3 regions of the Mixta mediterraneensis genome follow, and region 1 is predicted to be linked to each of the others. Evidence: predicted binding sites of a transcription regulator. Region 1 holds the regulator's gene; each other region holds the start of a gene.

Region 1 (5,047 bases):
TATAACTATGCGGTTGAACTCATCCAAAAAGGTCTGGCTTACGTTGATGAACTCACGCCAGAACAGATTCGCGAATACCGCGGCACGTTGACGGCGCCGGGCAAAGACAGCCCTTATCGCGATCGCAGCATTGAAGAAAACCTCGCGCTATTTGAGAAAATGCGTAACGGCGGATTTGAAGAAGGTAAAGCCTGCCTGCGCGCCAGGATTGATATGGCGTCAAGCTTTATCGTGATGCGCGATCCGGTGCTGTATCGCATTAAATTTGCCGATCACCATCAGACCGGCAGTAAGTGGTGCATCTATCCGATGTATGACTTTACCCACTGTATTTCCGATGCGCTGGAAGGCATCACCCATTCACTGTGTACGCTGGAGTTCCAGGACAATCGCCGCCTCTATGACTGGGTTCTGGATAACATCACGATTCCGGTGCATCCACGGCAATACGAGTTTTCGCGTCTGAATCTGGAATATGCCGTGATGTCGAAGCGTAAACTGACTCAGCTGGTGAATGAAAAGCACGTAGAAAGCTGGGACGATCCGCGTATGCTGACCGTTTCGGGCCTGCGTCGTCGTGGTTACACCGCGGCATCCATTCGTGAGTTTTGTCGTCGCATCGGGGTGACTAAGCAAGACAATATCGTTGAGATGGCATCGCTTGAATCTTGTATTCGTGACGATCTTAATGAGAACGCGCCACGTGCAATGGCGGTGCTGGATCCACTGAAGGTCGTGATTGAAAACCTGCCTGCAGGGCATAACGAAAACATCAGTATGCCGAATCATCCAAATAAAGCGGAAATGGGCACGCGTGAAGTGCCGTTTAGCCGTGAAATTTGGATTGATCGTGCTGACTTCCGTGAGGAAGCGAACAAGCAATACAAGCGTCTGGTGTTGGGTAAAGAGGTACGTCTGCGTAATGCTTACGTCATTCGCGCGGAACGTGTCGCAAAAGATGAAGAAGGTAAGATTACCTGCATCTATTGCACCTGTGATGTAGATACACTGGGCAAAGACCCTGCAGACGGTCGAAAAGTTAAAGGTGTGATTCATTGGGTTTCAGTCGATCACGCACTGCCTGCAGAATTCCGTCTTTATGATCGCCTGTTTAGTGTGCCAAATCCGGCGGCTGCAGAGGATTTTCTTTCGACCATCAACCCAAATTCGCTGGAAATTAAACAGGGTTTTGTCGAGCCAGGCTTGAAAAATGTGGAAGCGACTTCACCCTATCAATTTGAGCGTGAAGGTTATTTCTGCGCTGACAGCTCTTACTCAAAACCTTCTCAACTGGTGTTTAACCGCACAGTGGGGCTGCGTGATACCTGGGCAAAAACTGGCGATTAAAGTTTTTCATCGCTGACATTACAAAAAAACAAAAGGGCGAATAATCGCCCTTTTTTATGGCTGTAATTTTTGTCAATGCAGCCGTTTATGCTGACATACAGAAATTGCTCATTTTGGGCAAAATTGTGAGAAATGCGAGTTTAGTAAAATTAATCTATTACAGGATGTGAAATGATGATTTTCAGGTAGGCTATGCGCTTTAGAGCGTTGCTATGCGGGTTTTAAAAGGAAAATAAATGACCGATATCGCCCAGGAAGCCAAACACAGTGTTGTTGTTTTACATCAATTAATTGAACGTATTTTCAGCCGGTCTGCAATAGTTGATGACAGCTTTCAGCTCTTACTTTCCCATTTCCATCCTGATTTTTGCATGATAACGCCACAAGGAAAACAGCTAAATTTAAATGAGGTTGAAGAACTATTTTATCAGCTGCAAGGGCAGCGTGAGGGAATGCGTATTGCTACCAGCGAGCATGTGATCATTTCGCAACATATGAATGAAATCACCATCCAGTATCGTGAACTGCAAATGATGAACGGTAAAAATCAGAGCCGCATCTCACTGGCAATCCTTGATTGCAGCACTTCTATTCCGCGCTGGCGCTACCTGCAGGAAACGCTCGTTGCCTGACGTTCAGACAGAAAAAAAGCCGGTTAAAACCGGCTTTTTCATAGGGCTGCATGGCACGTTTATTTATCGTGAAGCGTTTCGTCTTCACGGCAGTCACCCAGCGAGCAGTGACCATAGAGATACAGGCTGTGGTTCGTTAATTTAATGCCGTGGCGCGTGGCGATTTCATGTTGACGGGTCTCAATAGACTCATCACTGAACTCGATGACTTTGCCGCAGTCCAGGCAGATCAGATGATCATGATGATGCTGTTGCGTCAGCTCAAAGACAGATTTACCGCCTTCAAAGTTATGACGCGTCACGATGCCCGCATCATCGAACTGGTTCAAAACGCGGTAAACGGTCGCTAAACCAATCTCTTCGCCCATATCAATCAGGCGTTTATATAGATCTTCCGCACTGACGTGATGGCATTCAGGTTCCTGAAGCACTTCCAGAATTTTCAGTCTGGGCAGCGTGACTTTCAGGCCAGCCTTCTTTAATGCGGTATTGTTGTCAGTCATGCGGATTTTGTCCTGTTACTTTAATCACTTTTGTGGCGCTTGGCCTTGAATGTCGATCTACACCCATTCTCATTTGCGTCTCATTATAGAACTGAAGCAGCGAAATGAAAACCGAGGGGAAATGCGGGAAATCACCGTTAGCTGTAAGGCATGTACCGAGCCGGGGAATTTCTGCAGGGTTCTGTTAACATTTCGTTCAGCCTCATTTCTTATCCAGAAAAATAAGCGGATGACCGATAGGGGTATTCTACAGGTTAAACGAAGAAAGTTAAAAAAATGTGGCTATTATTTCTATAGGAATTTTCTTTGGCTCAATGTGAGCCAGCGCCCACATTGAGTCAGAGAAGCTTTACGCTTCGATAATTTCTTTGAGCTGAAGCTCGTCAAAAATCTGCTTAACCCATTTATCAACGCGTTCGTTAGTTAGTTCTGGCTGACGGTCTTCGTCGATAGTCAGACCGAGGAAGTTTTTATCGTCAGCCAGGCCCTTAGATGCTTCGAAGTGATAGCCTTCGGTTGGCCAGTGCCCAACAATGATAGCGCCGTTCGGTTCGATGATGTCACGAATGGTGCCCATCGCATCACAGAAATATTCTGCATAATCTTCCTGATCGCCACAACCAAACAGGGCGACCAGCTTACCGTTGAAATCGATCTCTTCCAGCGTGGGGAAAAAGTCATCCCAGTCGCACTGCGCTTCGCCATAATACCAGGTTGGGATGCCCAGCAGCAGGATGTCAAACGCTTCCAGATCTTCTTTGGTGCTTTTTGCGATGTCGTGCACTTCAGCAACGTCTTTACCCAGCTGTTTCTGGATCATTTTTGCAATGTTTTCGGTGTTGCCGGTATCGCTGCCAAAGAAGATGCCTACGATTGCCATGGGTAAAATAACCTCTTAAATCCTGATGATGAGTTGTGTGCTAAAGCAGCACATTTCTGCGAATAATAGCAGACGAGGCAAAAGCGCGGAACTCGTAAAGCCGCGACATTTGTTTCTGCGTGCGTTTTGTTGGCTTCAGTCCAGCTTGAGTTGTGCCAGCAACATCTGTTCGATCAGTTCGCTGCGGCTGAGGTTACGTTGTTCCGCCAGGGTATTCAGCGCCTCAACGGCTTCACGGTTCATTTTCAGTTCGACACGGCGTAGCCCGCGCCCTTTGTCACGTTTCAGTTGATTGCGTTTATTGATACGCAGTTGTTCATCGCGCGAAAGCGGGCTGGTTTTAGGGCGACCGGGTCGACGCTCCTCAGCAAACAGATCGAGCGTGGTGCGGTCAGTGTGTTCTTTTGCCATGGCTTAATGAAACTGAATGGGCGCGAGCTCAGGCCGCGCAGATTATAAATTATTGGCGCTTACCGCGACAAAAATGATCGGCGGCAAATTTTTAGCGCGCCATCATACTCCACGCTAACCGCGTGCGCCAATCCTAAACTTTTGCTGACAGGTATTTGCTTTTAAAGCGCAAAAAAACGGCGGATGCTGCGCAAAACAGCATCAGGCTTCTCGGCATGGACCCAATGTCCTGCGCCATTGATGACATGTGCCTGCGCTGCCGGAAACTGTTTTAATAATGTGTCGCGATATTGATTATCCAGATAGGCAGAATCACCGCCGCGAATAAATAAAACCGAATGCGGCCACGCTGGGATCTCCTGCCAGCCAGTAATGGTCGCGTAATTGTCCCACAGCACCGGCACGTTGAAGCGCCATTTACCGTCATGAAATGATTTGAGAATGAACTGAATCACGCCCTCTTCATTAATCACGTTGCGCATTATCCTGGCGGTTTCACTACGACGTGTAACGCCGGCTTTATTCACCGCGCGGATAGCGGCAAAAACGTCATCATGGCGGCGGGTTTGATAGTCAACCGGCGCGATGTCAATCATGACTAATTGTTCAATACGTTCAGGAGCCAGCGCGCTCAGCGCCATGGCAATTTTGCCACCCATCGAATGCCCGATAACCGACACACGATCAATGTCATGGGCGTCCAGCGTGTCGAACATGTCCTGCGCCATGACAGCGTAGTTCATCTCTTCAGATCGCGGTGACAGGCCATGATTCCGGACATCAACCTGAATTAATGGGCGATCGTCCTTTAAACCCCGCGCCAGCACGCCAAGATTGTCGAGGCTACCAAAAAGGCCGTGAATAAGCAGGACGGGTAAGGAATCAGCAGTTGATTGTTCAGTTTGCAGACGGGCGTTCAAAATCATGGCAAAGTTCTTAAGTTTGAGACCTAAGCTTAGGTTATCATGGATTCACCTTTTTAGGCGCGCCGGTTCCGGCGGCATTAGGACATATTCTGACTTTTGCCCATAAACCGTTTGAACGCTAACAGCCCGCCTGAATTTAACTTTATAATCCTCATGTTAGAACCCGCTCACATTTCGGAACGCCAAATTTTGCTAAGGGCTTTTCAGGAAACAGGTGGTTCTGTCATGGGTAAGAACCGTACGGAATAAGATGAAAACGATCGAAGTTGACGAAGAGCTCTACCGTTATATTGCCAGCCACACGCAACATATTGGCGAAAGCGCATCGGATATTCTGCGTCGCATGCT
Region 2 (5,047 bases), on a different contig from region 1:
TGCGCTAGCGCCTGAACCTGTTGCTGCATTTCCTGATAATTTAGCTGGTGACACGCATCAGACAGCGCCGGTGCATAGGGGGTCCGCTGCGCCTGCCTGATAAGCAGACTGCATAAGGTTTCGGCGGGTAAGGCTACCCCGGTTTGATTGATCGCTGTCAGCTGCTGATGTTCATCCGGCATCAACAGATCCAGCTCGCCACAGGCTCGTTCTGGCTGTGTCGCTAGCTGTGTCAGCAGCAGAGGGAAGCGGTTAAGATGCTGCTTCAGCATGCTTTCGCTGTAGCGTTCGGCATTTGCCAGCAGCTCAATCGTTAAATCACCCTGTTCGCTGAGGTAAATGGCGATTTCTAAATCGCGTACCGGGCCGGAAGCCAGCTGATGCGTGATACCCTCAATGCCAGCGAAATCCAGCCGGTAATCAAACATTTTAAGATTGATTACCGGGCCATAAAGCGGATCGCTATCACCCAGACGACCTAAATCGCGCTGTACCTGTTCAGCGTCAAAGCGCTGATGGCGACGCATTTTCTTAACTTCCTTCGCCAGCTGCACGGCCAGCGCGCTTAATGGCTGTGCGGGATCGTAATGCACTGCCATTGGCAGCACGTTGATCACCGGACCGGTGGCGCACAGCGCGGCCGAGCCAATACGGCGCATAAAGATAAAGCCTGCGGCAAAATCGTTTTGCCCACTCAGGCGCGCCAGCCACAGCGCCACCAGCGCAAAGGCGGTATCTGCTGTGCTGAGATGATGTTGTTGGGTGTGTGATAACAGCGTCTGGAAGAGAGGGCGATCCAGCGCCAGTTCCAGACGCAGCAGATCGGTGCTGGCGCTTTGCCCGGATAATGGCTGCGTAGACAGTGAGGCGGGGGGCGGTAGCTGAGCGCCTTTTTCGCGCCAGAACGCACGGTCGCGCTGCCAGGTGGCGGATTCCTGATAGCGCTGATACTCCTCAACCACTTCACTGAACGGCACAAAAGGGGTGGATTCCGGCAGGTCTTTACGCTGCCAGGCGCTATACAGACTGGCGATACGGCGAGTCAGAGCGGTAAAACTAAAACCATCGACCACCAGATGGTGATAACGCTGATACCAATACCAGTGTTGATCGCCCAGGCGTATCAGGCTGTGATGATAAAGTGGCGCACCGCTTAACACGCGCAGATCGCTGGACATATCCTGACGCATCAGCGCGCGCGCAGCGGTATCGGGATGGGCTTCATGACGCAAATCAATGATTTTCGGCTCGCTAAACGCCTGGGGGGCAGACCACTGTTGTGGCTCGCCATCCTGTTCGCCAAACGCCATATTCAGCGTATCCGCTTCCTTCATGCCGGCAACGATAGCTTTAGCTAACAGTGCACTGTCCAAGTCGCCACGCAACTCAATAAAGTGCGCCACCGCATAGGCGTTGTGATGCTTCGACAGCTGATCGGCAATCCAGATCCCAGGCTGCGCGGCAACCAGCGGCAGCGTATTGATTTTGGTTCGGTTTCGGCTCATCAGAATTTCAGACATTGTCGCTCCGGTTTGCGTTTTCAGTCACCGGACGAATGTCGCGCCAGTTCTCATTCAACCAGCTCAGGCAGACTGCCTGCGGTTGCGGACCAAATACGGTTTGCCATCCGGGTGGAAGCGCCTTAAAGGCGGGCCACAAACTGTATTGCTGCTGCGCATTTTGCAGCACGTGACAATCCAGTTGCGGATCGTCAAACGGGTTCAGGTGTTGCATGTCTGTCTCCTGCTCGTAAAAGGCGAGCGAGATAAGCGAATTACAGGTATTGCCACATTGCTTTCAGTCCGTTCAGCAGGCCGCCGCGCCAGCAAAGCGCGTCGTGGCCGCCTTCGACCGGATGATAATTAACCTGATGTCCGGCAGAAATCAGGTCTTTTTGAAGTTGTTGATTCGCCGCCAGTATCAGGCGCTCGCGCTTGCCCGCTTCAAGATAAAAGCGGCGCGGCGCGGCGGCCAGTAAACCTTGTTGTAACTGTTGCGGTAGCCAGCCGTTGGCATTGACACGCTCGGGCCACCAGAAAGAGCCCGATAAGCTGACCGCTGCGCCAAAGGTGTCAGGCCAACGCAACGTCGCATAGACCGATGACAATCCACCAAAGCTTTGTCCTGCGACGACGGTATTAACTGCGTCGCGACGATGCGCGGCCCATTGCTGGACTTGTGGTAGCAGCTCTTCCTGAATCGCCAGCCAGAAATCGGGATTACAGGTCAGTTCACGGGTGCGGTGCTCACGATCGATGATGTCAATCATCACATAGACCGCAGGTGGCAGTTCGCCCGCGTCGGTGAGCTGCTGTAACGGCCCGGCGATGGGCATCGTATTGGCCCAGAACTGTCCGTCCAGCAGCAGCGCGAGCGGGCGATTTTCCGGCTGGGCATCGTGGGTGGTGTAAATCCATATTGAGCGCTGATTGCCTAAGCGTTCGCTGCGCCAGATGTAATGCTGCAACGGCAGCATCGGCGCCTTGCCTTCATCAGTCGCGCGCCAGACATCCTGATTAGGCGACTGCGGCAGATGCAGCGGAGAGACGCTCATCCCGCGTCCGCCAGACCAGCTGCGTAAACGATTGAGTGGATCGCTTTGCGCGGTAGGGAATTTATCGCGCCACCAGTTACGCAGCGTTTGCATATCGGGCTGACCCTGAAAGGCAACGGGCTGTGCGTCGGGCATCAGGCAATAGCTGCCACGCCAGGTGGCGGGCAAAAGGGTTTGCCAGAACCAGACATCGGTATCAGGTACGCGGGCTAAAGAGACAGGAGCGGCTGACTGATGATGATCTGTCACGCCAGTGATATTGATCCAGACGCGTAGTATTGCTGACTGAGACTGGGTGCCGTGCGGGTCGCGCCAAAAGAACGTGACCTGACAATCACCGGTTTCATGGGACTCAATGAAGGGGATACCGCGCTGTTGTTGTTCCTGCCACCAGCCTTCACTACCGGTCATTTCATTTAACCACGTCATACATACCATCAGCCGATTACTGCGCATTGTTACTGGCAAGAATGTTATAAATAATACTATTGATAATTATTTGCATTTGCAATAGGGTGTTTCCGCTCTTTGGGGAGCGCGCGCGTTCCGTCTACCGCATCGGCTTTAATAAAGAGACGATGTTCTCCACAGGACGGCCCGGTCAGATCTGGAATGCGTAGCAGGCAAGGTAAATCACCTTTCACCGGCGCGCCAGTGGTTATAACGCTGCTGGCAATCCAGGAACAAATAAAATGAAAAAATTATCACGGCTTTCATTAGCCATTCTGCTTGAAATCGGTCTGGCCGCGTCTTTTATTCCCGCAGCAACCGCCACGGAAACAACGACCGAATCAACAAATTCCAGCGATACAACTGACACCGTTGAGGCTGACGGTGGAACCATGGTAGTTAACGCAGCAGAACAAACGCTGCAGGCACCAGGCGTTTCTACTATTACTTCTGACGAAATCAAAAAACGTCCACCAGCACGTGATGTCTCTGAAATCATTCGCACCATGCCGGGGGTAAACCTCACCGGAAATTCGACCAGCGGCCAGCGTGGTAACAACCGTCAAATTGATATTCGCGGTATGGGACCGGAAAATACCCTGATTCTGATAGATGGTCTGCCGGTGACCAGCCGCAATTCGGTGCGCCTTGGCTGGCGTGGCGAGCGTGATACGCGGGGGGATACCAGTTGGGTACCACCGGAAATGATCGACCGTATAGAAGTTATACGTGGACCGGCGGCGGCGCGTTACGGTAATGGCGCTGCGGGCGGGGTGGTAAATATCATCACGAAGAAAGATACCAACGAATGGCACGGTTCATGGAATACCTATTTTAACGCGCCAGAGCACAAGGAAGAGGGCTCAACCAAACGCACCAATTTCAGCTTGTCAGGCCCACTGGGTGATGACTTCAGCTTTCGCTTGTATGGCGGATTAGCGAAAACGCAGGCTGATGCGCGATTCATTAATGAAGGGCATCAGTCGCTGCGCACCGGAACGTATGCCACAACCGTGCCGGCGGGCCGGGAAGGGGTAATCAATAAAGATATTAATGCGCTGCTGCGCTGGGCTTTTGCACCGATGCAGGCCCTGGAGTTTGAAGCGGGTTACAGCCGTCAGGGCAATCTGTATGCCGGCGATACCCAGAACACCAACACCAGCGCATTAGTGCAGAGCAAATATGGTGATGAGACTAACCGTTTGTATCGTCAAAACTTTGCGGTGACCTGGACAGGCGCATGGGATAACGGTATCAGCACCCGCACTTATGCGCAGTATGAAAACACCCGTAACTCACGCATGAATGAAGGCCTGGCGGGTGGAACGGAAGGCATCTTCTCTGATGATGGATTCACGACTATCCAGCTGGATGATGTTCTGCTGCACAGCGAAGTGAGCGTGCCGTTTGAGCTGGTGTTCAATCAAACCGCGACCATCGGCACGGAATGGAACCAGCAGCGTATGAAGGACAGCTCTTCAAATAGCCAGTCACTGGCGGGTGGCAATATTGAAGGCTTAACCAGCGGCACGCGTAGTCCTTATTCACAGGCTGAAATCTTTTCGCTGTTTGCAGAAGACAACATGGAAGTCACCGACAGCACCATGCTGACGCCAGCGTTGCGCTTTGATCATCACTCGATTGTCGGCAATAACTGGAGTCCGTCGCTGAACCTGTCGCAAGGTTTAGGCGACGACTTTACGCTGAAGCTCGGTATAGCGCGCGCTTATAAAGCGCCCAGCCTGTATCAAACCAACCCTAACTACGTGCTTTATAGCCGCGGTCAGGGATGTGCCGCCAGCGCAGGGGCCTGCTACCTGATAGGTAACGACGACCTGAAAGCCGAAACCAGTATTAACAAAGAAATTGGGCTGGAGTGGAAACACGAAGGCTATCAGGCTGGTGTCACCTGGTTCCGTAACGACTATCGCAACAAAATCGAAGCAGGTTATTTGCCTGAAGGGACGTCGAGCACTGGCACTACCGATGTCTATAAGTGGGAAAACGTACCGAAAGCGGTGGTTGAGGGCCTGGAAGGCACGT
Region 3 (5,047 bases), on a different contig from region 1:
ATGATTAAGCAGCAAACCAAGCAGCGCAGCAAAGATCACCGCCACCTGCTGACTGCCGGATTGCCAACTGACAAAGAAGCCTTTGCGCCCTTTTGGCGCCACTTCCGCCAGATAAACCGACACACCACCCAGCTCGACCCCCGCCGAGAAGCCCTGCAATAAGCGCCCCAGCAAAATGAGTACCGGAGATAGCGCGCCTAACGTGGCATATCCCGGCACCAGCGCGTACCGAACGCCATCAGACCCAGCGTCAACAGTAAACCTTTACGGCGTCCATGATGGTCAATGTAAGCGCCGAGAATAATTGCGCCAAGTGGACGCATCAGAAAACCCGCGCCAAACGTCATTAGCGTGAGCATTAATGAGGTAAAGGGGTTATCGCCAGGAAAGAAGGTTTTGGCGATCGCGCTAGCATAGTAGCCGAAAACCATAAAATCATACATTTCGAGGAAATTACCGCTGGTCACGGTAAAGATGGTGTGTGCTGCACCTTTAGGTTTTTGTAAAGACTGGCTCCGACTCATTATTCGCTCCCTAGGTTTTTTATCCCTTTTTAGCGCAGTTACCGGCTATTTAACGTGACCTAACTCACCATTCCAATTTACAAAAGTGTGTTTATAAGTAACAAAAAATTAACACGAAAAAATTTATGCCGATGAATCGCCGCGTTGGATTAAAACAAAAAAGGGTGCCCAGCGGCACCCTTTCCTTACGTTTCGAAACGTTACTTCTTCATAGTTTCCATACCCATTAAGCCAATCTTCAAATAACCCGCGGTACGCAATTGATCCATCACGCTCATCAGTGTCTCGTAATCCACGCTTTTATCGGCCTGGAAGAAGATGGTGGTCTCCTTGTTACCTTCCGTCTGGCTGGTCAATACGCTCACCAAATTTTCTGGCGTGACCTGATCGTTACCGACATACAGCTGTTTATCCGCTTTAATTGACAGGTAAACGGGTTTCTCCGGACGCGGCTGCGGGGCACTGGTGGAAGCAGGCAAATTGACCCGCACATCCACGGTTGCCAGCGGCGCGGCGACCATAAAGATAATCAACAAAACCAGCATCACGTCGATAAACGGCGTCACGTTGATTTCATGCATTTCACCGTCGGTGTCCAGGTCGTCATTTAATCGCATCGCCATAAGAACTTATCCTAAGCGCAGTTTCTGAGCAGCAGCAGGACGAGCAACCTCAGGCTGAGTAGTCACGTTTCCCAGATCAATAGCGCGGCTTTGCAACAGCAGGATTTGTGCAGCAACGTCACCCAGCGAGGCTTTATAGCTGGCAATCATACGCGCAAAGACGTTATAGATCACAACGGCAGGAATAGCGGCGATCAGGCCAATTGCCGTTGCCAGCAGCGCTTCTGCGATGCCCGGCGCAACCACCGCCAGATTAGTCGTTTGAGTTTTAGCAATGCCGATGAAACTGTTCATAATGCCCCAGACGGTACCGAACAGGCCGATAAACGGCGATACCGAACCGATAGTGGCGAGGAATCCATTACCGCGTCCCGCGTGACGGCTGAAGGCGGCAACGCGACGCTCCAGGCGAAAGCTGGTGCGATCTTTAATACCGTTGGTATCATCGGTGCCGGCGGAAAGCGCTAATTCGTTTTGCGCATCATTCAGCAACACGCCGCTGTGGCTGTTGCTATTGAACTGTTGAGCTGCCTGCGCGGCGTCATGAAGATTCCGGGCTTCGCCCAGCGCTAATTGTTCGCGTTTCAGACGACGTTTTGCAGCGCTCAGTTCGGCGAATTTACCGAAGAAGATAGCCCACGTCACAACTGAGGCCAACAACAGGCCGATCATCACTACCTTTACCACGACATCGGCATGTTGATACATGCCCCAAACGGAGAGATCCGTTTGCATCAAATCACTGGCTACCACGCTGCTTCTCCAACTCATGTGCACGGATGCGGAACAAGGGCGAATAATAGCAAAAAACAAGCGAATTGATAGTAGTTCTCATTACTATTTACAAATGAGAGGAGATTTTTTTCATTTCAGGCTGTTCGCTTTCACACCGGTTTAGGCAATTGTTTTAAAATTGTGATATTGGATATGAATTTATTAAAACAACATTTTAAAATGTGAGCTAATTCATTCAATCGTAATCGTTTCGTTTTCCCCCGCCGCAATTTCTCTATGCTGGCTCCACGCGGCCACTTCTTCCTGCCCCTGATAATCAATGCGCCGCCCCTTCCTGCCCCTATTTGCTGGAGAAACAGAATGACGCTGAAAAAATTACTACTCGCAGTTTCGTTATCTTCCGCTGCGGCTTTTTGCCCTGCGGTGGTTTCCGCCAAAGTGATTAAAGTGGCTGAAGTTCAGCCAGCAGGTTATCCCACTGTAGTTGCGCTTGAAAATATGGGCGAGAAACTTAAAAAAGCAACCGACGGGCGCTTAGAGATGAAAGTTTATGCGGGCGGGGTGCTGGGCGATGAAGATCAAACCCTACAGCAAGTCCAGCTCGGCGCGATCGATATGATCCGCGTCTCGCTCGCTCCCGTCACCACTATCGCGCCAGAGACCAGCGTTTTAACTTTACCGTATGTGTTCCGCGACGAAGATCATATGCATAAAGTTCTGGACGGCGCTATTGGCAAGCAGATCGTCAATAACTTCGACAACGATCCCAACGCGCGCATGATCTTCCTGGGCTGGACCGATGCGGGTGTGCGCAACATGATTACCAAAAAGCCCATTAAGAAACCTGAAGATCTGAAAGGCATGAAGATCCGCGTACAAAACAGCGCGATTTCACTGGCCACGCTAAAAGCGATGGGAGCAAATCCGGTCGCGATGGGCGTGAGCGAAGTATTCAGCGCCATGCAAACCGGCGTGGTTGATGGCACCGAAAACAACCCGCCAACCTTTGTCGCCCATAACTATCTGCCGGTTGCTAAAAATTACACGTTGACGGGCCACTTCATTCAGCCGGAAATGATCCTGTATTCCAAACCGTTATGGGATCGTCTGTCTGCTGATGATCAGGCGCTGCTGAAAAAGTTAGGTAAAGAGGCGCAGGATGAAGAGCGTCAGCTATGGGCAACTTATACCCAGCAGTCGATAGAAAAAATGAAAGCGGGCGGCGTGACGTTTCAGGAAACCGATCGTGATTACTTTATCAAAGCCACGCAGCCGGTACGTGATCAGTTTGCCGGTAAGTATCAGGATCTGATGAAGCAGATCGCCGATGTGAAATAACCCTTCCCGCGTCATGCTGAACCATGACGCCTTAATTCAGGTATCGATAATGACTGCATATTCTCGTCTGATGGATGGGCTCTATCTGCTGTGCATGACAATCGCCGCCATCGCGCTGATGATCATGGTGACGGTGATCCCAATCGGCATTTTTGCCCGCTACGTATTAAATAGCGCCCTTTCCTGGCCCGAACCGGTGGCCATCATTTGCATGATTATTTTTACCTTTATTGGGGCGCCGGTTGGTTTTCGCGCGGGGACGCATATCTGCGTATCGATGATGACCGATCGCCTGTCGCCTGCAGCGCAGCGCCTGCTGTTACGGGTTTGCGATCTGCTGATGATCGCGACTTGCGTCATCATCTTCCGCGCCAGCTACAACCTGTGTGAAGCGATGTGGGTGCAATCGCTCGCCTCTTTTCCCACAGTGACTTACGGCGAAATGTATCTGCCCATTCCCATTGGCGCGATCTTCACGTTGTTATTTGTGGTGGAGCGACTGATTAATGGCGATCAACGTCAGCGCCCTATCGTGATCCTTGGCGGCACACACTAAGCGGAGCATAAAATGGATGCACTGATTTTAATCGGCAGCCTGGTGGCGTTGCTGTTGCTGGGCTTTCCGGTGGCGTTTGCCGTCGGCCTGAGCGCATTTATCGGCGCATGGTGGATCGATCTGCCACTGGAAGCCGTAGTGATTCAAATCACCAATGGCATTAATAAATTTTCTCTGCTGACCATTCCGTTCTTTATTCTTGCGGGAGCGATTATGGCGGAAGGCGGCATCGCCCGACGGCTGGTGAATTTCGCCTATATTTTTGTGGGCTTTATTCGCGGTGGCTTGTCGCTGGTGAATATTGTCGCTTCAACCTTTTTTGGCGCAATTTCGGGATCGTCGGTCGCCGACACGGCCTCCATTGGTTCGGTGATGGTTCCGCAGATGGAGGAGAAAGGCTATCCGCGTGATTTTGCCGCCGCCGTGACGGCCAGCGGTTCGGTGCAGGCAGTATTAATCCCGCCAAGCCACAACTCGGTAATTTATTCGTTAGCCACTGGCGGCGTGGTGACCATTTCGTCATTGTTTGTCGCCGGTATCATTCCGGCTCTGATGCTGGGTTTGTGCCTGATGATCATGTGCCTCTGCTTTGCACATAAACGGGGCTACCCCAAAGGCGAGCGTATTGCTTTTAAACAGGCGCTAAGCATTTTCTTCGACGCATTCTGGGGCCTGTTTACCATTGTCATTATTCTTGGCGGCATTTTATCGGGTATTTTTACCGCTTCGGAATCGGCGGCCATTGCCTGCTTATGGGCGTTCTTCGTCACCATGTTTATTTACCGCGACTTTAAATGGAGTCAGTTACATATCCTGCTGTTCCGTACCATCAAAACAGTGACCATCGTTATGGTGCTGATTGCTTTTGCTGCCGGATTTGGTGCGGTAATGACCTTTATGCAATTACCGACCCTTATCACTGAAGCTTTTACCAGCTTCTCCAGTAATAAATACGTCATCCTGATGTGCGTTAATTTTCTGCTGCTGGTGGTTGGCACGCTGATGGATATGGCCCCCCTGATTCTGATCCTGACGCCGGTGCTGCCAGTGGCAACCGAGTTAGGCATTAATCCGATACATTTCGGTATGATCATGCTAACCAACCTTGGCATCGGCTTAATCACACCGCCGGTTGGCACAGTATTATTCGTTGCCAGTGCGGTCAGTAAACAGAAGATTGAACAAGTGGTCAGCGCCATGCTGCCGTTCTACGGCATGCTGTTTGTGGTGCTGATGTTAATCACCTATATCCCGGCAATATCACTTTGGTT

Evidence for each region. Region 1 encodes Fur, which represses iron uptake genes when iron is present. Its sites were predicted from a motif close to ATAATAATGAGAACNACTATCAA; they were not measured.
Region 2: the regulator Fur is predicted to act here: its motif matches at 3,037-3,059, upstream of fes (enterochelin esterase).
Region 3: the regulator Fur is predicted to act here: its motif matches at 1,966-1,988, upstream of exbB (tol-pal system-associated acyl-CoA thioesterase).

The regions. Positions count from the first base shown of each region.
Region 1 is NZ_JASUAZ010000008.1:42,631-47,677, forward strand. It holds gene glnS (glutamine--tRNA ligase) at 1-1,347, shown strand, start outside; gene QRY16_RS07545 (hypothetical protein) at 1,584-1,979, shown strand; gene fur (ferric iron uptake transcriptional regulator) at 2,039-2,482, opposite strand; gene fldA (flavodoxin FldA) at 2,832-3,362, opposite strand; gene ybfE (LexA regulated protein) at 3,498-3,773, opposite strand; gene ybfF (esterase) at 3,935-4,699, opposite strand; gene seqA (replication initiation negative regulator SeqA) at 4,950-5,047, shown strand, end outside.
Region 2 is NZ_JASUAZ010000002.1:201,721-206,767, forward strand. It holds gene QRY16_RS02730 (enterobactin synthase subunit F) at 1-1,520, opposite strand, end outside; gene QRY16_RS02735 (MbtH family protein) at 1,513-1,734, opposite strand; gene fes (enterochelin esterase) at 1,775-2,992, opposite strand; gene QRY16_RS02745 (TonB-dependent siderophore receptor) at 3,247-5,047, shown strand, end outside.
Region 3 is NZ_JASUAZ010000011.1:44,153-49,199, reverse strand. It holds partial or broken gene tcuC (tricarballylate/proton symporter TcuC) at 1-524, opposite strand, end outside; gene exbD (TonB system transport protein ExbD) at 725-1,147, opposite strand; gene exbB (tol-pal system-associated acyl-CoA thioesterase) at 1,154-1,882, opposite strand; gene QRY16_RS09450 (TRAP transporter substrate-binding protein) at 2,243-3,220, shown strand; gene QRY16_RS09445 (TRAP transporter small permease) at 3,270-3,776, shown strand; gene QRY16_RS09440 (TRAP transporter large permease) at 3,789-5,047, shown strand, end outside.